DNA from 4 places in the Streptomyces sp. NBC_00425 genome. Region 4 is predicted to be linked to each of the others. Evidence: riboswitches for the same ligand, from Rfam matches in the RefSeq annotation. Region 4 holds a riboswitch; each other region holds the start of a gene.
The links. A riboswitch is a leader RNA that binds a small molecule or an ion and turns the genes downstream of it on or off. The one in region 4 is predicted to bind cobalamin.

Region 1 (5,262 bases), 6.3 Mb from region 4:
CGCCGCGCCCCGCGACAGACGGTCAGAGCGCCGGCCGCCGGTCGTTGCACGCCGCCCGGCCGTCCCTCGTGCCACTGCCCCCGCTCCGCCCCTGGCAGTCCTGCGGCTCCCCGTCCTGCGGCTCCCCGCCCTGGTGCTCCCCGTTCCGTCCGGCGGGCAGGGCGCCCAGGAAGCGTATGTGCGGGCGGCCGTCGGGGCCGTCGCGTGTGAGGCTGGCCCGCACCCCGTAGACGTCGGCGATCAGCGCCTCGGTGAGCACCTCCTGGGGTGTGCCGCCGGCCACCGCCCTGCCCTGCTTGAGGACGACGACCCGGTCGCAGTACATCGCGGCCAGGTTCAGATCGTGCAGTGCGACGACACTGGTCACGCCGAGCTCGGTGATCAGGTCCAGCAGCGCGAGCTGGTGCTGGATGTCGAGGTGGTTGGTGGGCTCGTCCAGCAGCAGCTCCCGCGGCTGCTGGGCGAGCGCGCGGGCGACCTGCACACGCTGGCGTTCGCCTCCGGAGAGGGTGTGCCACAGACGGCCGGCCTTGTCGCCGAGGCCGGTCCGCTCCAGTGCGGAACGGACCGCGGCCTCGTCCTCGACCGAGGCGGCGCCCCAGGCCCGACGATGCGGGACACGGCCCAGGCGCACGACGTCCAGAACGCTCAACGCGACCTGGGCGTCTGCCTGTTGCTCGACGACGGCGATGCGCCGGGCGACCGCCCGCCGGCCGACCTGCGCCAGCGGGCGGCCGTCGAGGGTGACGACGCCCGAGGCGGGGGCGAGGACACCGGCGAGCAGACGCAGCAGCGTGGACTTGCCGGAACCGTTCGGGCCGAGCAGGCCGGTGACGGTCCCCGGGCGCAGTGTGAGGTCGACCCCGTCCAGGATCAGCGAGCCGCCCGCCGCGTAGGCGAGGCGGTCGCCGCGCAGACCGGAGTCCTCGGCGGTCCCGGTCATCGCGCGCTCCTGGTCCGGTACAGCACGAGGACGAACGCGGGGACGCCGATCAGCGAGGTCACCACGCCCACCGGCACCTCCTGCGGGTCCAGGACGGTGCGGGCGAGGGTGTCCACCCACACCAGGAACACCGCCCCCGCCAGCGCGGTGGCCGGCAACAGCCTGGTGTGCCCGGGACCGGTCAGGGCCCGGGCCGCGTGCGGGAGCACGAGGCCCACGAAGCCGATCGCCCCCGCCGAGCTGACCAGAGTGGCCGTCAGCAGGGCGGTGACGCACAGCAGGACCAGCCGGGTGCGGGCCACGTGCACGCCCAGCGACGCGGCGGCGTCCTGCCCGAACGCGAAGGCGTCCAGGGTCGTCGCGTACCCCGTGCACACCACCAGCACCGCGGCCAGCACCGCGAGCCCCAGGCCCACGTCCGCCCAGTCGGCCCCGCTGAGCGAGCCGAGCAGCCAGAACAGGACCCCGCGGGTGGTCTCCGCGTCGGCGGTCGTCATGACGACGAACGAGGTGAGCGCCGAGAACATCTGCATGGCCGCCACCCCGGCGAGCACCACCCGGTCCGTGGCGCCGCCCAGTGTGTGACTGAGCAGCAGCACCAGCGCGAAGGAGACCGCCGCACCGAGGAACGCGCCGCCGGACACCGACAGGGCCCCGCCGCCCGCCCCCAGCACGACCACCACGACCGCGCCCGTCGAGGCGCCGGAGGAGATCCCGAGGACGAACGGGTCGGCGAGCGGGTTGCGCAGCAGGGACTGCATCACCGCGCCGCACACGGCGAGGCCGGCGCCGCACACCGCGGCCAGCAGGGTGCGCGGCAGCCGCAGATTCCACACGATGCCGTCTCTCAGCGGCGTCAACCCGGCCTCGCCGATGCCGAGATGGGCGGCCACCGTGGACCACACGTCTGCGACCGCGATGTCCGCTGGGCCGATGGTGATCGCCACGGCGACGGACGCGCACAGCAGGGCGAGACCGGCCGCCCACAGCAGCACGTGCCGCAGCCCCCGCGCCGCCGTCGCGGGCGCGGCGGCCGCCGGGCCCGCGGCGCTCATCCCGCGAGGCCGTACGCGCGCAGTGCCGCCGCCACCTTCTCCACTCCCTCGACCGTGCGCACGGTCGGGTTCATCGCCTGCCCGGACAGGAGCACATACCGCTTCTTCCGCACCGCGGTCATGTTCCTCGTGACCGGGTCGTTCTCCAGGAACGCGATCTTCTTGGCCGCGGTCTCGGCCGTCTGCTGCCTACGGGTCAGATCGCCGATGACGAGGACGTCCGGGTCGCGGTCGGCGACCGTCTCCCAGTTGACCTGCGGCCACTCCTCCTCGGTGTCGTCGAAGACGTTCTTCGCGCCGAGTTCGCGGGTGATGACGCCGGGGGCGCCGCAGCAGCCGGCCAGGTAGGGGGACTGGGAGTTGGCGAACCAGTACAGGAGGGTGACGTTCTCGGCGTCGAGGCCCGAAGCGGCCCGGGCGATCCGGGACTCGAGGTCGGCCACCAGTTCCTCCCCCCGCTTCTCGACCCCGAAGACCCGTGCCAGGTCGCGTACTTCGCCGTAGACCGTGTCCATGGTCAGCGGCTCGGTGCGGACGCCGTCGCCGCCGCCGCTGTTGTCCTTGCCGGCGCAGTCGGAGGGAGAGAGATAGGTCGGGACCCCGAGCTTCTCGAACTGGGCGCGGGTGGCCACCCCGCCGGTGCCGAGCGTGGAGGCGAACGAGGCGGCCACGAAGTCGGGTTCGGCGTCCAGGACCTTCTCGAAGGAGGGCGCGTTGTCGGCCAGCCGCTTCACCCGGGCGTCGGCCTTCTCGAGGCTCTTGGGCAGCGGGTCGGTCCAGGTGGCGGTGCCCGCCATCCGGTCGGCGAGCCCGAGGGAGAGCATGATCTCCGTGGTGCCCTGGTTCAGGGAGACCGCCCGACGAGGGGGCGTCTCGATCCGGACCCGCTGTCCGCAGTTGTCCAGAGTGACCGTACGGCCGGCCGCGTCGCTGCCGGCGGAACCGTCCGCGGAGGAGCCGGAAGAGCCGGCGGGAGCGGCGGAGCCGCCGCAGCCGGTCGACAGGAGGGCGCCCGCCAGGAACAGCACGGCAGAGCGGACGGGACGTGCGAACGGCACGGAGTTTCCTTCGGCGTCGAGGGCTCAAGCGCGAAGCCCGGTCGTACGGTGCGCTCCTCCGGCCGGTCTGCGACACCGGAGGCCGCCAGCAGGTCTTCGGACTCGGGGTCACCCGGGCGAGGCGCCTTCCCGGAGCGCATGCGCGTTCCAGTGGCCGAAAGCCCCGCCCGTCGCCCTTACCGCTGCGCGTCAGCTCCGGAGTCCCACCGGATTCCCTGACCCCTGCGCGCCCGGGGGCGCACACGAGTACGACTGGCCTCGGCAAGCTACCACAGGCGTCGAGGGCGCCGGCGGGGGTGACCTTCGGCACATCGGAGGTCTCGGGCCCGCAAGGTGCATTCATCGTGCACTTGTTGCTCATCGTGCACTGTTCCCGCAGGGAAAGCACGTGTCACCCGATCTCTGACATGACGTCACATGGACGTGGGGGAACCGGAGGACGACCGGGCACTTACTTCCAGGTGCGTGGACCCGCGTACGAGGACGCACTCCTGTCCGCCGTTCCAGCGCCTAGTCTGTGGTCCGGACCCCACCGGGCCTTCCCCCGCAGCGTGGGCGGGATCTCCGCCCGTCACCACCGAGAACAGGCGGCCGAGGGCATGCAGCCACTGCGTCCAGAAGACCCCGAGCAGCTCGGGCCCTACCGGCTCGTGGCCCGGCTCGGTGCAGGCGGCATGGGCCGGGTCTATCTGGCGCGGTCCTCGGCCGGCCGCGTCGTCGCGGTCAAGGTGATCCGTCCCGAGATGGCGGACGACGACAACTTCCGGATCCGGTTCCGGCGCGAGGTGGCGGCAGCGGCGGCGGTCGGCGGCCCCTACACGGCACACGTCGTGGACGCCGCGCCCGACGACGAGACGCCCTGGCTCGCCACCGACCACGTACCCGGCCCCACCCTGGCCGAGGCGGTCGCCGCGCACGGGCCGCTGCCGGTGGAGACGGTCCTCGCACTGGGCGCGGGCATCGCCGAGGCGCTGACCGCGGTGCACGCCGAAGGGCTCGTGCACCGTGACCTGAAACCGTCCAACGTGCTGCTCGCGGCGGACGGCCCGCGGGTCATCGACTTCGGCATCGTGCGCGCCCGTGACGGTTATGAACTCACCGGTTCGGGGACCCTGTTCGGTTCTCTCGACTACATGTGCCCGGAGCAGGCCACCGGGGATCCGATGGGCCCGGAGGGCGACGTCTTCTGCCTCGGCTCGGTGCTCGCGTTCGCCGCGTCCGGACGCTCGCCGTTCGGCGGGGCGGTGGGCGCGGCGCAGCTCTACCAGGTGGCCCACGGGTCGCCGGACCTGAGCCTGGTGCCCGAACCACTGGACAAGATCATCAGTCTCTGTCACGCCAAGGACCCGGTCCTGAGGATCCACCCCGACCGGCTCTCCGCGGCCTGTGCTCCCGGCGGCGCCGAACAGGTGCTGACGGAGGGCTGGTTGCCGGCGCCCGTGTCCGCCATGGTCGACGCCCACCGGGCGGCCGTGCGGGACCTGGACCGCCTCGCACCGCCGGACAGGGTCCCGGGCCCCGGAGCCTTCGCGCCGCCTCTGCGAGAGCCGGCCGCGGAGCCCGTCGTCGGGCCGCCCGAGCCTGCCGGGCGGAGGCCCGCCCACCCGACCGTCGACCGGCCGAAGTGCGGCGCTCCCGAAAGCGAAAGCGAAAGCGAAAGCGATACCGAAACCGGAGCCGGAGTCGGAGGCGACGGCGAAGGCCGCAGCGGAAGCGGAAGCGGAAGCGGATACGGAAACAGGGGCCGCGGCGAGGGCACCGGAGCCGTCGGCGGCGCGAGACCCTCCGCGGTGCTGCCGGGAGCCGAGTCGTTCGCCTCACCGGACGAGCCGGACCGGGCACGGCCCCGGGCGCGGACGCTCACCCGGGCCGGGTCACGGGCCGGGGCCCGAGCCCAGTCGCAGGCCCGAGCCCAGGCAGAGGCGCCGGCCCGGGCGGAAACCCAGGCCGAGGTCCTGTCGGCGGACCAGGCCGAAGACCGGTCCGAGGCACGGGCGCAGGCGCCGGAACCGGCCAAGGGGCGGACACCCGCGCCGGGTTCGACGCTTGCCAAGAAGCTCACGGGTCTCCAGGCGGTGCGCGACACGTTGCCGCAAACGGCGTCGAAACGTTCCGCCGCGCCCGCGCACCACCGTGCCCCCGCACGCTCCGGAGTCGCCCGGCGCACGGTCCTGGCCGCGACCGCCGGGGTGGCCCTGGTCGGGGG
Region 2 (5,262 bases), 3.7 Mb from region 4:
TGTCCAGCAGCGTCAGATAGAACTGGACGTGCACGGCCTCCTCGAAGAGCTGCCTGGACAGGTACAGGCGCGCCTCGGGGGAGTTGATGTGCTTGTACAGCGTCAGCACGAGGTTGTTCGCCACGATCGAGTCGCCCGTCGCGAAGAACGCGACCAGCCGGCCGATCATGTGCTGCTCGCCCTCGGACAGCTTCGCCAGGTCGGTGACGTCCGAGTGGAGGTCGACCTCCTCGACGGTCCAGGTGTTCTTGATCGCGTCCCGGTAGCGCTCGTAGAAGTCGGGGTAGCGCATCGGGCGCAGGGTCAGCTCGAAGCCCGGGTCGAGCAGGTTCTTCTCGGTCTTCTCGGGTGCGGTGGTCATTACTGGCAGGCCTCGCAGGACTCGGGGTTCTCCAGGGAGCAGGCGACGGCGTCGGGGTCGGCGGCCTGCTGCACGGGGATGGTGTTCTCGGTCTGCGCCTGGGCGCGGGCGGCCCGGGCGATCCGGGTGGCCGGGCGCGAGCGCAGGTAGTACGTCGTCTTCAGGCCCGACTTCCACGCGTACGCGTACATCGAGGAGAGCTTGCCGATCGTCGGCGTCTCCAGGAACAGGTTCAGCGACTGCGCCTGGTCCAGGTACGGGGTACGGGCGGCGGCCATGTCGATCAGGCCGCGCTGGGGGATCTCCCACGCCGTGCGGTACAGGTCCCGCACCTCGGCCGGGATCCACGCGAAGCCCTGCACCGAGCCGTTCGCCTCGCGCAGCGCCTCACGGGTGCGGGCGTCCCAGACGCCGAGCTCCTTGAGCTCGCGCACCAGGTACGAGTTGACCTGGAGGAACTCGCCGGACAGCGTCTCGCGCTTGAACAGGTTCGACACCTGCGGCTCGATGCACTCGTAGACGCCCGCGATGGAGGCGATGGTGGCGGTGGGCGCGATGGCCAGCAGCAGGGAGTTGCGCAGTCCCGTCGAGGCGATCCGCTCGCGCAGCGCCGCCCAGCGCTCGGGCCAGGCGAACTCGACGCCGTAGTGGTCCGGGTGCAGCACGCCCCTGGCCGTGCGGGTCTTCTCCCAGGCCGGCAGCGGGCCGCTGCGCTCGGCCAGGTCGGCGGAGGCCTCGTAGGCGGCGAGCATGACGCGCTCGGCGATGCGGGTGGAAAGGGCCTTGGCCTCGGGCGAGTCGAAGGGCAGCCGCAGCTTGAAGAAGACGTCCTGAAGGCCCATCGCGCCCAGCCCGACCGGACGCCAGCGGGCGTTGGAACGGCCCGCCTGCTCGGTCGGGTAGAAGTTGATGTCGACGACGCGGTCCAGGAACGTGACCGCCGTGCGGACGGTCTCGTCCAGCCGCTGCCAGTCGATGTCGCCGTTCGCCGTGTCGACGAACGCGCCCAGGTTCACCGAGCCCAGGTTGCACACCGCCGTCTCGCCGTCGTCCGTGACCTCCAGGATCTCCGTGCACAGGTTGGAGGAGTGCACGACGTGACCCGGCTCGGCCGTCTGGTTGGCGGTGCGGTTGGCCGCGTCCTTGAAGGTCATCCAGCCGTTGCCGGTCTGCGCGAGGGTGCGCATCATACGGCCGTACAGGTCTCGGGCCGGGATGGTCTTCCTGGCCAGACCGGCGGACTCGGCCCTGCGGTAGGCCGCGTCGAACTCGTCGCCCCACAGGTCCACCAGCTCGGGCACGTCGGCCGGGGAGAACAGCGACCACGGCTCGTCGGCGTTGACCCGGCGCATGAACTCGTCCGGGATCCAGTGGGCGAGGTTCAGGTTGTGCGTACGCCGGGCATCCTCGCCGGTGTTGTCCCGCAGCTCCAGGAACTCCTCGATGTCGGAGTGCCAGGTCTCCAGGTAGACCGCCGCCGCGCCCTTGCGCCGGCCGCCCTGGTTCACGGCGGCGACGGAGGCGTCCAGCGTCTTGAGGAACGGCACGATGCCGTTGGAGTGCCCGTTGGTGCCGCGGATCAGGGAACCCCGGCTGCGGATGCGGGAGTACGACAGCCCGATGCCGCCGGCGTGCTTCGACAGCCGGGCGACCTGGTGGTAGCGGTCGTAGATGGAGTCCAGCTCGTCCAGCGGGGAGTCGAGGAGGTAGCAGGACGACATCTGCGGATGCCGGGTGCCGGAGTTGAAGAGGGTGGGGGAGGACGGGAGGTAGTCCAGCCGGCTCATCAGCCGGTAGAGCGCCGCGACCTCGTCCAGGGCGCGGACCGTGTCGTCCTCGGCGAGACCGGCGGCGACCCGCAGCAGGAAGTGCTGGGGCGTCTCGACGACCTTGCGGGTGATCGGGTGCCGCAGCAGGTAGCGGCTGTGCAGGGTGCGCAGTCCGAAGTAGCCGAAGCGGTCGTCGGCGGCGGTGTCGATCAGCGCGTCGAGGCGGGCCGCGTGAACGCGCACGAACTCGGCGGTGCGGTCCGCGATCAGACCCTCGCGGTGCCCGACGGCGACCGACTCGGTGAACGACGTGACGCCCTGGGAGGCGGCCTCCGCGGCGATGCCGATCGTCAGCAGCCGGGCGGCCAGCTTCGAGTAGGCGGGGTCCTCGGAGATCAGGCCGGCGGCCGCCTCGGTGGCCAGCTCGCGCAGCTCCGCGGTGATCTCGGAGGCGGCCCGCGCAGACCGGCCGCGCAGCGCGGCGGCCGCGACCCGGCCCGGGTCGGCGTCGGGCAGATCGACGGTCAGCTCGGTCAGGGTACGCAGCAACGCGGTCCCGGGACCGTCGGTCTTCAGCTCGGTGACTGAGGCCGGTTCGGCTGGCGCGATGGTCACGTGGGGCTCTCCCTCGCTCGGCAGGGGGCCTTGCGGAGGGCAGGGGGCAGCACACGAGCGCGCGGGGGCGTCGCGTCCACCGGCCCACTCCACGAGGCCCGGACGTCAGGACACCCGGACCGGACGGCCGGGCGCGCTGTCGGCAGGACCTCGGACTGAACAGGCGTGCCCATATGGGTAGGGATGCACGCGAGTACACCGTTGCGGGACAGTTCCGGATTCGCACCGGATTCCCCTGCGGCGACAGCGAGCATGAGCATACATCTTGTGCTCGCCTGTCACGCCACCACCAGATGTTGTGTCGGGGTGGTTTCAGAGCGTCAACTGGTAGGTGAGCAGAGTGATGTCGTCCAGGTCCGGCAGGGGCCTCCAGTCCCGCTCCGGTGTGCGGACGAAGCCGAGGCGTTCGTAGAGGCGGTGGGCCGCGCTCATGGAGCGCTGGGTCGACAGGACGACGCTCGTGCAGCCTTCCACGGCTCGCGCCCGTTCGACGCAGGCCCGCACCAGAGCCTCGCCGACGCCCCGGCCGCGAGCCCGGCGTGCGACAGCCAGCATCCTGATCTCCGTCTCGCCGGCGCGGGCCAGATCGGCCATGGGGCCGGGGCCCGGGACGAAGGTGACGCCGCCGAGCAGCAGCTCGCCGCCGTCCACGGCCACCAGAACCTCTGCGGTCGCCGCCCGCTTCGCGACGTCCCTCAGTTCGTGCAGATACGAGTCGCTCTCCCCGAAGTCGAGGAGGCCGTCGTTCAGGTAGGCGCGGGCGGTGATGTCGCCCAGGGGCTCGTACTCGGCGGGTGCGACCTGCCGTATGGCGATGTCCATGGCCCTGAGTCTGCCGGACGCCCGGGTTGCGGCGGCTGTCGGGAGTGTTTCCATGGAAGTAGCCGTCGGCGCCGCGCGAGTCCTCTGTCCGCGAGTCCTCCGTCCCGGGAACTTCCGGGACTCGGAAGGAGAACGCCATGACGAGGGTCGTCCGCCATCCGCCCGGCAAGGAGCGACCGCGCGACGCGCCGATGGCCACCCTGCCTTTCCGGCGGGCGGGAACTCGCCTCGGACACGGGCTCGTCGGCCGCTGGCACTCCCTGACGCTCCGTCTGGAGGCGCGCCGCGGCGTCGTCCGTCCCAAGAAGTGGCGCCGGTGGCTCTCCTACGCCAACGTCACCCGGGCGATCTGGCTGGTCGCCGTCCTGGCGGTGCTCGCCTGGATCGGGGAGGGCGTGTTCATCCTCGCCACGGACCACATGACCCGCTTCGAGAAGTGGCGGGAGAAGAACGGGGGGTTCGAGATCGTCTCCCGGTTCGTCGGTCCGGTCCTCGCCGCCTCGCTCGCCGCCGCGCTCTTCCTGTTCTGGTGGTACCGCTGGACCAAGCGGCGATATCTGGCCAAGGCCCTGCGGGATCCCCGTCGGCTGGTGCCCACCGCCGGATACGACATCCGCGAGATCGTCGGCCGCGAGGACATCGCCCAGGTCATCGCCGAGCGGCTGCGGGAGCGCGACACCCGGCGGCCGTATCTGCTCGTCGGCGGCGTCGGCGCGGGGAAGACCGCCGTCCTCGTACGGCTCACCGAACTCCTGGCCCGCCAGAACGCCGTACCGGTGCCGATCCGGCTGCGCGACGCGACGGACGGCGCCGACCTGAACTTCGAACAGCTGGCCAGGCAGCGGTTCGCCCAGGAGGCGCCCAAGGGCGTTCTGGCGCGCAGCAAGATCGACCGGGTGTGGCAGCAACTCCTCGCCGACGACAAGCCGGTCGTCCTCGCCGACGGCCTGGAGGAGGCCCTGCTCGACGACGGCCGACAGCAGAACCGGGACAACGTCATCCGCCGGGCCATCGAGCGCGCCCGCGAGGAGAAACTGCCCCTGGTCATCGCCTCCCGGCCGCACAGCCCGCTGGAGACCACCTCCGCCGCCATCGTGGTGCTCGAACCCCTCGGCGAGGAGGAGGCGCTGCGTTTCGTCGCGGCGGACGTGCCCGAGACCGACGAGCGCCGGGTGGACTGGATCGTCGAGACGGCGGAGGTGACCGAGTCTCCGATCTACCTGCAGATCGCCCGCGAACTCCACCGGAGGGGAATCCTGGAGCACGACCGTCCGGAGGACGACCCGCAGCACGTCATCACCCGCAGCCGCGACCGCGCCACCCTGCGGCTCTGGCTGCTGGAGACCTGGGCCGGGGCACTGTGCGAGGGGAAGCTGCGCGAGGACGTCGCACTCACCCCCGGCGAGCGCCGCGACACGCTCGAGGTGGTCTGCGCCCTGGCCTGCGTCGGACTGCTCCAGGACACACTGGAGGTCGACTTCGCGGAGCTGCTCGACCCGGACGTCCTGCACCCCGGCGCGGCCCGGCGCGCCCGCGTCCGGGCCGAGCGCCTGTGGGCCGGCCGCGGCTTCGACCAGTACGGCAAGCGCGACCACACGCTCTCCGACTGGCACCGGCAGCAGATCTGGGACGCGCTGTGCGAGCGGCTCGGCGAACCGGCGCGCAGGCGGCTGCGCGAGGGCAACATGGACCAGT
Region 3 (5,262 bases), 5.7 Mb from region 4:
CGGGACGCTCGGCGTCGACCCGGCTGGGCAGCACGGCCACCGAGAAGTAGGGCACCGACTCCGGGTCCACGTCGGCCAGTTCGCCGGTCCGCTCCCCGCTCATCGTGGCCCGCTCCACGTACCGCGCCTCGTCCAGCCGTCCCGCGGCCTCCAGGGCGCGCCGCACCTTGGGGAAGGTGCGGCCGAGCTTCATCACGACGGCCACGTCGGTGGCGGCGAGCCGCGCGGTGAGCTCTTCCTCGGGCAGCGTGCCCGGCAGCACCGTCAGCACCTCCTCGCCCTCGGCGAGCGGGGCGCCCAGCCGGGCGGCGGCGGCGGACACCGACGTGACACCGGGGACGACCTCGGTCTCGTAACGGTCGGCGAGCCGCTTGTGCATGTGCATGTAGGAGCCGTAGAACAGCGGATCGCCCTCGGCGAGCACCGCGACCGTGCGACCCGCGTCGAGATGCACGGCCAGCCGGGCGGCCGCCTCGGCGTAGAACTCGTCCATGGCGCCCTGGTAGCCGCCCGGGTGGTCGGTGGTCTCCGTGGTGACCGGGTAGACCAGCCGCTCCTCGACGTGGTCGGCGCGCAGGTGCTTCGCCGCGATCGAGCGGGCGATGGACCGGCCGTGCCGCGCGCTGTGATACGCGATCACGTCCGCCTCGCCGATCACCTCGACGGCCCGTACGGTCATCAGGGACGGGTCGCCGGGGCCGAGCCCGACGCCGTACAGCTTGCCGCTCATTCTTCCTCGCTCGCGATCGCGTTGAGCGCGGCGGCCGCGATGGCGCTGCCGCCACGGCGTCCGCGCACCACCAGGTACTCCAGGCCGAGCGTGTTCGCCGCCAGGGCGTCCTTGGACTCGGCCGCGCCGATGAACCCGACCGGCGCGCCGATCACGGCGGCGGGCCGGGGCGCGCCCTCCTCGATCATCTCCAGCAGCCGGAAGAGGGCGGTGGGCGCGTTGCCGACGGCGACCACCGAGCCCTCGAGCCGGTCCCGCCACAGCTCCAGCGCGGCGGCGGTGCGCGTGGTGCCCTGCCGCGCCGCCAGCTCCGGCACGCTCGGGTCGGACAGCGTGCACAGCACGTCGTTGGCGGCGGGCAGCCGACGTCGGGTCACCCCGCTGGCCACCATCTGCACGTCGGTGAAGATCGGCGCGCCGGCCCGCAGGGCCTCGCGGGCGCGGGCCACGACGGACGGCGTGTACGCCAGGTCGTGTACGAGGTCGACCATCCCGCAGGCGTGGATCATCCGGACCGCGACCTGGCTGACGTCGGCGGGCAGTCCTTCGAGGTCGGACTCCGCGCGGATGGTGGCGAAGGACCGGCGGTAGATGGCCGCTCCGTCCTTCTCGTAGTCGTAGCTGCTCACGGTGTTCGTCTCGCTGCTCTCGATGGTGGTACGGCTCATGAGGTGATCGCCGCCAGGGCGGCGGCGAGGTGGTCGGTGTCGGTCATCGGTGCGGTGCGCGTCGGACGGCCCGACCGCACCGCGGACAGCCGGTAGCCGCCGTCGGCGGAGGCGACCACGTCGATCCGGTCGCCGTGGGGGTGTCCGCAGCGCCGTTCGCAGCCGGACCAGTACAGCGGGAGGGGGCAGGCGCCGGCCGCGTCGACAGTGTCGGCCGCGTCGGCCCGGACGTCGGCGTGGGATTTGCCACACCCCGGCCGTCCGACGCACGCGCCGACCCGCGGCCAGGGCGAGGCCGGATCGGTGATGAGACCGGCCGCGGCGAGCCGCACGAGCGACTCGGCCCGCTGCCGTGGGGCCTGGTCCGGCACCGGGACGACGACTCCGCGCCACGGGGTCAGCCGCAGCTCGGTCCCGGCGACCCGCGTCAACTCCCGCCACTGGCGGGCGGAGAGCCGCCCGAGCGGCACGTGCGCGGACAGGGCGTCGCCGACGACACCGGGCGGGGGCCCCTGTGCGACCGCGGCGGCGGCGACTTCCGTCACGGGCGACCGGCCGATGCCCTCGGCGTCCAGACGGTGACGCACCCGCTCCGCCAACTCGCCTCCGGACAGAACGAGTTCGGCCACCCGCCAGACTCCGCCGCCGGACTCCCGTACGGCTTCCAGGAACGTCTCGGCCGCCAGCAGCGCGGCCCGCGGCGCGTCCTGCGCGGACACCCGCACCGCAGCCGGATCGAGCACCGCGCCGCCGTCGCCGGTGGCCCGCAGCGTCACGTCGGCGCCGAGCCCGGCGACGTCCCCGCGCCCGTCGTCCAGGGCGAACAGGAACCGGCCCGACAGCTCCCGCGCCGGTCCGCTCCCGCACAGCGCCGCGTCGAGATCCGACAGCCAGGGCCGGACGTCGTGCAGGCCGCGTCCGTCCAGGCCGGACAACGGCGAGGCGACGATGTTGCGCACCCGCTCGTGCCCGGGGGAGGGCAGCAGTCCGGCCGCGTCCAGCAGGACGGCGAGCTCCGCGCCGCAGCCGTCCGCGAGGCCCCGCAACTGCACGTTGCCGCGCGAGGTCAGATGGATCTCCCCGTCGCCCAGCCGCCCGGCGGCCTCGCCCAGCGCTTCGGTCTGACGGACGCTCAGCACCCCGCCGGGCACCCGGACCCGGGCCAACGCCCCGTCGTCCGCCGCGTGCAGTCGCAACGCCCCGGGGCAGGCGTCACCGCGGTCCCGTGAGACCGCTGTGGCCTGGGATGTTGGACGGAGGTCAGCCGAGGACATGGCGGCGAGCATACCCACGTCCACCTGGGAGGTATGCCTGTGCCCTCTTCCCCCGCCCCTTACTATGCTCTGCGGTGGATCATCCGGTCCGCCGACGCCACGACGGCGACAGGGGAGGAAGCCCGGTGCGAATCCGGCGCGGTCCCGCCACTGTGAGCCCGGCCCTCAGAAGCCGGGCGAGTCAGGAACTCCCGCCGTCCGACACCGCCCGGGGCGCGGACACCCCGAGGAAGGCCGACGCCCCATGATCCTTCTGCTGTCGACGTCCGACACCGACCTGCTGAGCGCCCGTGCCGCAGCCGGCCCGGTCCCGTACCGCTTCGCCAACCCGGCCCGGCTGGTCCTCGACGACCTTCCCGCGCTCCTCGACGGCGCCGACCTCGTCGTCGTACGCCTCCTCGGCGGGGTGCGCGCCTGGCAGGACGGCCTCGACCTGCTGCTCGCCGACGGCCGCCCGGTCGTCGTCCTGACCGGTGAACAGGCCCCCGACGCCCAGCTGATGGCCGCCTCCACGGTTCCCGTCGGCATCGCCGCCGAGGCCCACGCCTATCTCGCCCACGGCGGCCCGGCCAACCTGGAGCAGCTCGCCCGTTTCCTCTCCGACACGGTCCTGCTCACCGGCCACGGTTTCGACGCCCCGGCGTCCGCCCCCACCTGGGGTCCGCTGGAGCGGCCGGCGCGGGCCGACGCCCCCGGGGTCCCGACGATCGCCGTGCTGTACTACCGGGCCCATCACATGAGCGGCAACACCGCCTTCGTGCACGCCCTGTGCGACGCCGTCGAGGCGTCCGGCGCCCGGGCGCTCCCGCTGTACGTCGCCTCCCTGCGCGCCCCCGAGCCGGAACTGATCGAGGAACTGCGGGCCGCCGACGCGATCGTCGCCACGGTGCTCGCCGCGGGCGGCACCCGCCCCGCGGAGGCCTCGGCGGGCGGCGACGACGAGTCCTGGGACGCGGGCGCGCTGACCTCCCTGGACGTCCCGATCCTTCAGGCACTGTGCCTGACCTCCTCACGGAGCGACTGGGAGACGAGCGACGAAGGCGTCTCCCCGCTGGACGCGGCCGGACAGATCGCCGTCCCGGAGTTCGACGGCCGGCTGATCACCGTCCCGTTCTCCTTCAAGGAGATCGACGCCGACGGACTGCCCGCCTACGTCGCCGACCCCGAACGGGCGGCCCGTGTCGCCGGCATCGCCGTACGCCATGCCCGGCTGCGCCACATCCCGCCGGCCGACAAGCGTCTCGCGCTCGTCCTCTCCGCCTATCCCACCAAGCACTCCCGCATCGGCAACGCGGTCGGACTGGACACCCCCGCCAGTGCCGTCGCGCTGCTGCGCCGACTGCGCGAGGAGGGCTACGACTTCGGGACGGACGCCGAGGTGCCGGGGCTGGCCTCCGGCGACGGCGACGAGCTGATCCGGGCGCTCATCGAGGCGGGCGGCCACGACCAGGACTGGCTCACCGAGGAGCAGCTGGCGCGCAACCCGGTGCGGATCCCGGCGGCGGACTACCGCCGCTGGTTCGCCGCGCTGCCCGAGGAGCTGCGCACGTCCGTCGAGGAGCACTGGGGCCCGCCGCCCGGCGAGATGTTCGTCGACCGCAGCCGCAACCCGCAGGGCGACATCGTCCTCGCCGCCCTGCGCTTCGGGAACCTGCTGATCCTCATCCAGCCCCCGCGCGGCTTCGGCGAGAACCCGATCGCCATCTACCACGACCCGGACCTGCCGCCCTCGCACCACTACCTGGCCGCCTACCGCTGGATCGCCGCGCGGACCGAGGACGGCGGCTTCGGCGCCGACGCGATGATCCACCTCGGCAAGCACGGCAACCTGGAGTGGCTGCCCGGCAAGAACGCCGGCCTGTCCGCCGCCTGCGGCCCCGACGCCGCTCTCGGCGACCTGCCCCTGGTCTACCCCTTCCTGGTCAACGACCCGGGCGAGGGCACCCAGGCCAAGCGCCGCGCGCACGCCACCCTCGTCGACCACCTCGTCCCGCCGATGGCCCGCGCCGACTCCTACGGCGACATCGCGCGGCTCGAGCAACTCCTCGACGAGTACGCCCAGATCGCATCCATGGACCCGGCGAAGCTGCCGGCGATCCGCGCCCAGATCTGGACCCTCATCCAGGCCGCCAAGCTCGACCACGACCTCGGCCTCGCCGACCGTCCCGACGACGACGGCTTCGACGACTTCCTGCTGCACGTCGACGGCTGGCTCTGCGAGGTCAAGGACGCCCAGATCCGCGACGGCCTGCACGTCCTCGGCAACCCGCCGGCCGGCGGCGACCGCGTCAACCTCGTCCTCGCGATCCTGCGCGCCCGCCAGATCTGGGGCGGCGCCACCGCCCTGCCCGGCCTGCGCGAGGCACTCGGCCTCGACGAGTCCGCCGCGACCCGCACCACGGCCGACGAGGCGGAGGCCCGGGCCCGGGCCCTCGTCCAGGCGATGGAGGACGCGGACTGGAACCCGGCCGCCGTCCCGGCCGAGCACGGCGAACAGGTCGCCGCCGTGCTGGAGTTCGCCGCCCGCGAGGTCGTCCCGCGGCTGGCCGGCACCACCGCCGAACTCGACCACGCCGTGCACGCGCTGGCC
Region 4 (5,262 bases):
GGCCGCCACCAGTTCCGTCCAGGCCCGCGCCTCCTCGGGGGACGCCCGCCGCCCCTGCCGCCGGACGTCCGGTCGCTCGCCTCGATGCTCAGCCATGCCGCGATCCTGCCAGGCGCTCCCGGGGCCCGCCCGTGCCCCTCGCGCGGGCGATATCGCAACCCCGCCATCCGGACACCGTGACGCCCGCCTCAGTTCATCTTCCGTTCACCCAGGTTGCCTACGGTCAATCAGCCAATGACTTCGAACGATTGCCTGGGTAAATGGAAAACTTCTCGCTGATCCTCGCGATTGTGGTGGTAACCGCACTTGCGTTTGATTTCACGAACGGTTTTCACGACACCGCCAACGCGATGGCCACGACCATCTCGACCGGTGCACTCAAGCCCAAGGTCGCGGTGGCCATGTCCGCCGTGCTGAACCTTGTGGGAGCCTTCCTCTCGGTGGAGGTCGCCAACACGATCTCCAAGGGTCTCGTCGACGAGACCGGCATCCGTCCCGAGGTCATCTTCGCCGCCCTGGTCGGCGCGATCCTCTGGAACCTGCTGACCTGGCTGGTGGGCCTGCCCTCCAGCTCCTCGCACGCCCTGATGGGCGGTCTGATCGGCGCCACCATCGCCTCGGCCGGCACGGGCGCCGTGCACGGTGACGTGCTGGTCACCAAGGTGCTGCTGCCGGCGGTCGCCGCGCCGATCGTCGCGGGCCTCGCGGCGATGCTCGCCACCCGCCTCTCCTACACGCTGGGCCGCAAGGCCGACGGCAGGGCCGCGGACAAGGGCTACCGCGCGGGCCAGATCGCGTCGGCCGGCCTGGTCTCCCTCGCCCACGGCACGAACGACGCCCAGAAGACGATGGGCATCATCACCCTCGCGCTGGTCGCCGGCGGCGCCGTGGCCCCCGACTCCGACCCGCCCACCTGGGTCATCCTGTCCGCCGGTCTGGCCATCGCGCTCGGCACCTACCTCGGCGGCTGGCGCATCATCCGCACGATGGGCAAGGGGCTGACCGACCTCCAGCCGCAGCAGGGGTTCGCGGCCCAGACCAGTGCCGCGACGGTCATCCTGGCCTCCTCGCACCTCGGCTTCTCCCTCTCCACCACGCATTCGGTCTCCGGTGCGGTGATGGGCGCGGGGCTGGGCCGCAAGGGCGGCGTGGTCCGCTGGTCGACGGCGACCCGCATGTTCGTCGCCTGGGGTCTGACCCTCCCGGCCGCGGCCCTGGTGGGCGCACTCGCCGAGTCGGTCACCGGGCTCGGCGACTGGGGCACGGGCGTGGTCGCCGTCTTCCTGATCGCCTCCAGCGCGGCCATCTGGAAAATCTCCCGTCGCGAGGTCGTCGACGCGTCGAACGTCAACGAGGCCGAGGAGCCGGCCGGTGTGATCACCACGGCCATCGCCATGGTCGCGCCGCCTCCCACGGGCATGCCGGCCGAGGACGTCACGACGGACCTGACGGCCACCATCCCGGCGCCGGCCGCGCCGCCCGCCCCCGCCGCTCCCCCGGCCGCGGCCGTCTGAGCCCGCGCCACCGGAACGAAGGAAGAGAACCGGCATGAAGATCGACTGGGCAGCCCTGGGCTCCGTGTTCGGCGTCAGCCTCGTGGTCACCGTGGGCCTCGTCGCCCTGTTCACCCTCGGGGTCATGGGCCTGTCGCGCAGGGAACGCGCGACGGCCGAGGGCGGCTCGGCCGCCCTCGCGGTGACGGGCGCGTACGCGTGCTTCGCCGCCTGCGCGGCGGCGGTGGCCTACGGCATCTCGCTGATCGTGGTCTGACACGTCGTCGTCCGACGGGTCGCGGTTCGGCAGGTCGTGGTTCGACGGATCGTGGACCTTCGCGGGGTGCGGGACGGATCGCCGTCCCGCACCCCGTTCCCGTACCTCGTCCGCGTGCCCGGTGCGCGTACCCGCGCTCCGCACCCCGTTCCCGAACCCCGTCGGCCCCGCCGTGTGGGGTTCTGCACATCCTCCCCGCGCAGGTCAACAGCAAGTTGACGGCCCTTCCGGGCCCGTGGTGGACTGCCCGGGCCATTACGGCGGCAGAAGAGGAAGCCGGTGCGAGTCCGGCGCGGTCCCGCCACTGTCACCGGGGAGGAAATCCCCCGGGAGCCAGGAACTCTCGCCGCCGGTCTCGTCGAACCAGGGCGCGGACACCCTGAGTGAGGACCTCTGCCATGTGCGGCTGCCGACCGAGCGTCACCACCGAGCCGACCCCCGCCCCCACAGCCGGCTGACCCGATGGGTGCCGAGCGCGTCCACGCGTACGGCGCCGCCGCCGGCCTTCTCGGCGACCTGCTCCTCGGCGACCCCCGCCGCGGGCATCCGGTCGCCGTGTTCGGGCGGGCCGCGGGCGCCGTCGAACGGCTGCTGTGGCGCGACCACCGGGGGTGGGGCGCCCTGCACACCGTCGTGTGCGCCGGCGGCGCCGTCGCCCTGGGGGCCGTCGCCTCGCGGGGTGCGCGCCGCTCCCCCGCCGCCTCCGTCGCCCTGACCGCCGCCGCCACCTGGGCCGTCGTCGGGGGCAGTTCACTCGTCCGCGAGGCACGCGCGATCGGGCGGGCCCTGGAGGCGGGGGACGTCGAGGCGGCCCGCGCACGACTGCCGCACCTGTGCGGGCGGGATCCCCAGGCGCTGGACGCCGACGGGATCGCCCGGGCCGTCGTGGAGTCCGTCGCCGAGAACACCTCCGACGCCGTCGTCGGGGCGCTGGTGTGGGGCGCCGTGGGCGGCGTGCCGGGACTGGTCGGGTTCCGGGCCGTCAACACCCTTGACGCGATGGTCGGTCACCGCTCGCCGAGGTACCTGCGGTTCGGCTGGGCCTCCGCCCGGCTCGACGACCTCGCCGGGTGGCCGGGGGCGCGGCTGACCGCCGTGCTGGCCGCCGCGGCGGGGGACGATCCGCGCGGCGCGCTGCGGGCCTGGCGAGCCGACGCCCGCAGTCACCCGAGCCCCAACGCGGGCCCCGTGGAGGCCTCCTTCGCGGGCGCCCTCGGGGTGCGGCTGGGCGGGACCCTGGCGTACGACGGGCGGGTCGAGCACCGGCCGGTGCTCAACGGGGCGGCCGGACGGGCCGTCGCCGTGCACGACATCGAACGCGCCGCACGGCTCTCCCGCCGCGTCGGTCTGCTCGCGCTCGGCGTCACCGTCGCCGCGCGCCTGGTCGCGAAGGGACGTCAGTCATGAGCGGGGGGCTCCTCGTCGCCGGCACCACCTCGGACGCCGGCAAGAGCGTCGTCACCGCGGGGATCTGCCGGTGGCTGGTGCGACAGGGCGTCAAGGTCGCGCCGTTCAAGGCGCAGAACATGTCCCTCAACTCCTTCGTGACGCGCGAGGGCGCCGAGATCGGACGGGCGCAGGCCATGCAGGCGCAGGCCTGCCGGGTGGAGCCGACCGCGCTGATGAACCCCGTGCTGCTCAAGCCGGGCGGGGAGCGCAGCAGCCAGGTCGTGCTGCTGGGCAGGCCGGTGGGCGAGATGAGCGCCCGCGGCTATCACGGAGGCCGGCAGCAACGACTCCTCGGCACCGTTCTCGACTGTCTCGCCGAGTTGCGGGGCACGTATGACGCGGTGATCTGTGAGGGGGCGGGCAGTCCCGCCGAGATCAACCTGCGGCGGACCGACATCGTGAACATGGGGATCGCGCGGAGCGCGCGGCTGCCCGTGCTCGTCGTCGGCGACATCGACCGGGGCGGGGTGTTCGCGTCGTTCTTCGGCACGGTCGCCCTGTTGTCGCCCGAGGACCAGGAACTGGTCGCCGGGTTCCTCGTCAACAAGTTCCGGGGGGACGTCTCCCTGCTGGAGCCGGGCCTGGACATGCTGCACGGGCTCACCGGGCGGCGGACGTACGGGGTGCTGCCGTTCCGGCACGGGCTCGGGATCGACGAGGAGGACGGGCTGAGGGTCTCGCTGCGGGGAACCGTGCGGGAGTCGAACACCGCCCCGCCGGTCGGCGAGGACGTGCTGCGGGTCGCCGTCTGCGCGGTTCCGCTGATGTCCAACTTCACCGACGTGGACGCGCTGGCCGCCGAGCCCGGCGTCGTCGTGCGGTTCGTCGACCGGCCCGAGGAACTGGCCGACGCCGACCTGGTCGTCGTACCGGGGACCCGGGGCACCGTGCGGGCGCTGGAGTGGCTGCGCGAGCGCGGGCTGGCCGACGCGCTGGTGCGCCGGGCCGCCGAGCAGCGGCCCGTCCTCGGCGTCTGCGGGGGCTACCAGATCCTCGGCACGCGGATCGAGGACGAGGTCGAGAGCCGGCTCGGCCGGGTCGACGGGCTCGCACTGCTCCCCGTGCGGGTGCGGTTCGCCCCGGAGAAGACCCTCACCCGCCCGGTCGGCGAAGCCCTCGGCGAGCCCGTCGAGGGGTACGAGATCCACCACGGGGTGGCCACCGTGGACGGCGGGGAGGCGTTCCTCAGCGACGACCGCGGGAACCCCCTGGACGGCTGCCGGGTCGGTCAGGTCTGGGGCACGCACTGGCACGGCTCGCTGGAGTCGGACGGGTTCCGGCGGGCCTTCCTGCGCGAGGTGGCCGCGGCCGCGGGCCGGCGTTTCGTGCCCGCTCCCGACACCTCGTTCGCCGCGCTGCGCGAGGAGCAGCTGGACCGGCTCGGCGATCTGATCGAGGAGCACGCGGACACCGACGCTCTGTGGCGGCTGATCGAGTCGGGCGCGCCGCCGGGGCTGCCGTTCGTTCCCCCGGGGGCTCCCGCATGAGCGGCCGCGCTCGCGCCCGCACGGGGGCCGGGCCGTCGCCGTCGGCCGGCGGCGTCCCGTTCACGGGGGAGTCCGGCCGGTGGCCGCGGCGCGACACCACCGAACGGCTGCGGGACGTCCGTCCCGAGCCGGAGGGCGAGTTGGAAGGCAACGAGAAGTGAGTACTCCTTTCCCGTTCACGGCCGTCGTCGGCCAGGACGACCTGCGGCTCGCGCTGCTGCTGAACGCCGTGTCGCCGGCGGTGGGCGGTGTGCTGGTGCGCGGCGAGAAGGGCACCGCCAAGTCGACGGCGGTACGGGCGCTGTCCGCGCTCATGCCGGCGCTGGACGCGGTGACCGGCTGCCGGTTCTCCTGCGACCCGGCCTCGCCCGACCCGGCCTGCCCGGACGGACCGCACGAGCCGGGGGCGTCCGAGACGCGGCCTGCGCGCATGGTCGAGCTGCCGGTCGGCGCCTCCGAGGACCGGCTGGTGGGCGCGCTGGACATCGAACGGGCGCTGGCGGAGGGCGTGAAGGCCTTCGAGCCGGGGCTCCTCGCCGACGCGCACCGGGGCATC

Region 1: another riboswitch for cobalamin. It lies ahead of OHS82_RS05015 (ABC transporter substrate-binding protein); the one in region 4 lies ahead of OHS82_RS32525 (cobalamin biosynthesis protein).
Region 2: another riboswitch for cobalamin. It lies ahead of OHS82_RS15400 (ribonucleoside-diphosphate reductase subunit alpha); the one in region 4 lies ahead of OHS82_RS32525 (cobalamin biosynthesis protein).
Region 3: another riboswitch for cobalamin. It lies ahead of cobN (cobaltochelatase subunit CobN); the one in region 4 lies ahead of OHS82_RS32525 (cobalamin biosynthesis protein).

Annotation. Positions count from the first base shown of each region.
Region 1 is NZ_CP107928.1:1,147,043-1,152,304, reverse strand. It holds gene OHS82_RS05025 (ABC transporter ATP-binding protein) at 23-943, opposite strand; gene OHS82_RS05020 (FecCD family ABC transporter permease) at 940-1,998, opposite strand; gene OHS82_RS05015 (ABC transporter substrate-binding protein) at 1,995-3,056, opposite strand; cobalamin riboswitch at 3,147-3,273, opposite strand; gene OHS82_RS05010 (protein kinase domain-containing protein) at 3,656-5,262, shown strand, end outside.
Region 2 is NZ_CP107928.1:3,661,971-3,667,232, reverse strand. It holds gene OHS82_RS15405 (ribonucleotide-diphosphate reductase subunit beta) at 1-361, opposite strand, end outside; gene OHS82_RS15400 (ribonucleoside-diphosphate reductase subunit alpha) at 361-2,745, opposite strand; cobalamin riboswitch at 2,870-3,005, opposite strand; gene OHS82_RS15395 (GNAT family N-acetyltransferase) at 3,058-3,567, opposite strand; gene OHS82_RS15390 (ATP-binding protein) at 3,705-5,262, shown strand, end outside.
Region 3 is NZ_CP107928.1:1,687,698-1,692,959, reverse strand. It holds gene OHS82_RS06965 (precorrin-2 C(20)-methyltransferase) at 1-730, opposite strand, end outside; gene OHS82_RS06960 (precorrin-8X methylmutase) at 727-1,398, opposite strand; gene cobG (precorrin-3B synthase) at 1,395-2,684, opposite strand; cobalamin riboswitch at 2,731-2,882, shown strand; gene cobN (cobaltochelatase subunit CobN) at 2,917-5,262, shown strand, end outside.
Region 4 is NZ_CP107928.1:7,399,868-7,405,129, reverse strand. It holds gene OHS82_RS32540 (class II aldolase/adducin family protein) at 1-96, opposite strand, end outside; gene OHS82_RS32535 (inorganic phosphate transporter) at 261-1,514, shown strand; gene OHS82_RS32530 (hypothetical protein) at 1,549-1,770, shown strand; cobalamin riboswitch at 1,993-2,132, shown strand; gene OHS82_RS32525 (cobalamin biosynthesis protein) at 2,233-3,177, shown strand; gene OHS82_RS32520 (cobyric acid synthase) at 3,174-4,706, shown strand; gene OHS82_RS32515 (hypothetical protein) at 4,703-4,867, shown strand; gene OHS82_RS32510 (putative cobaltochelatase) at 4,864-5,262, shown strand, end outside.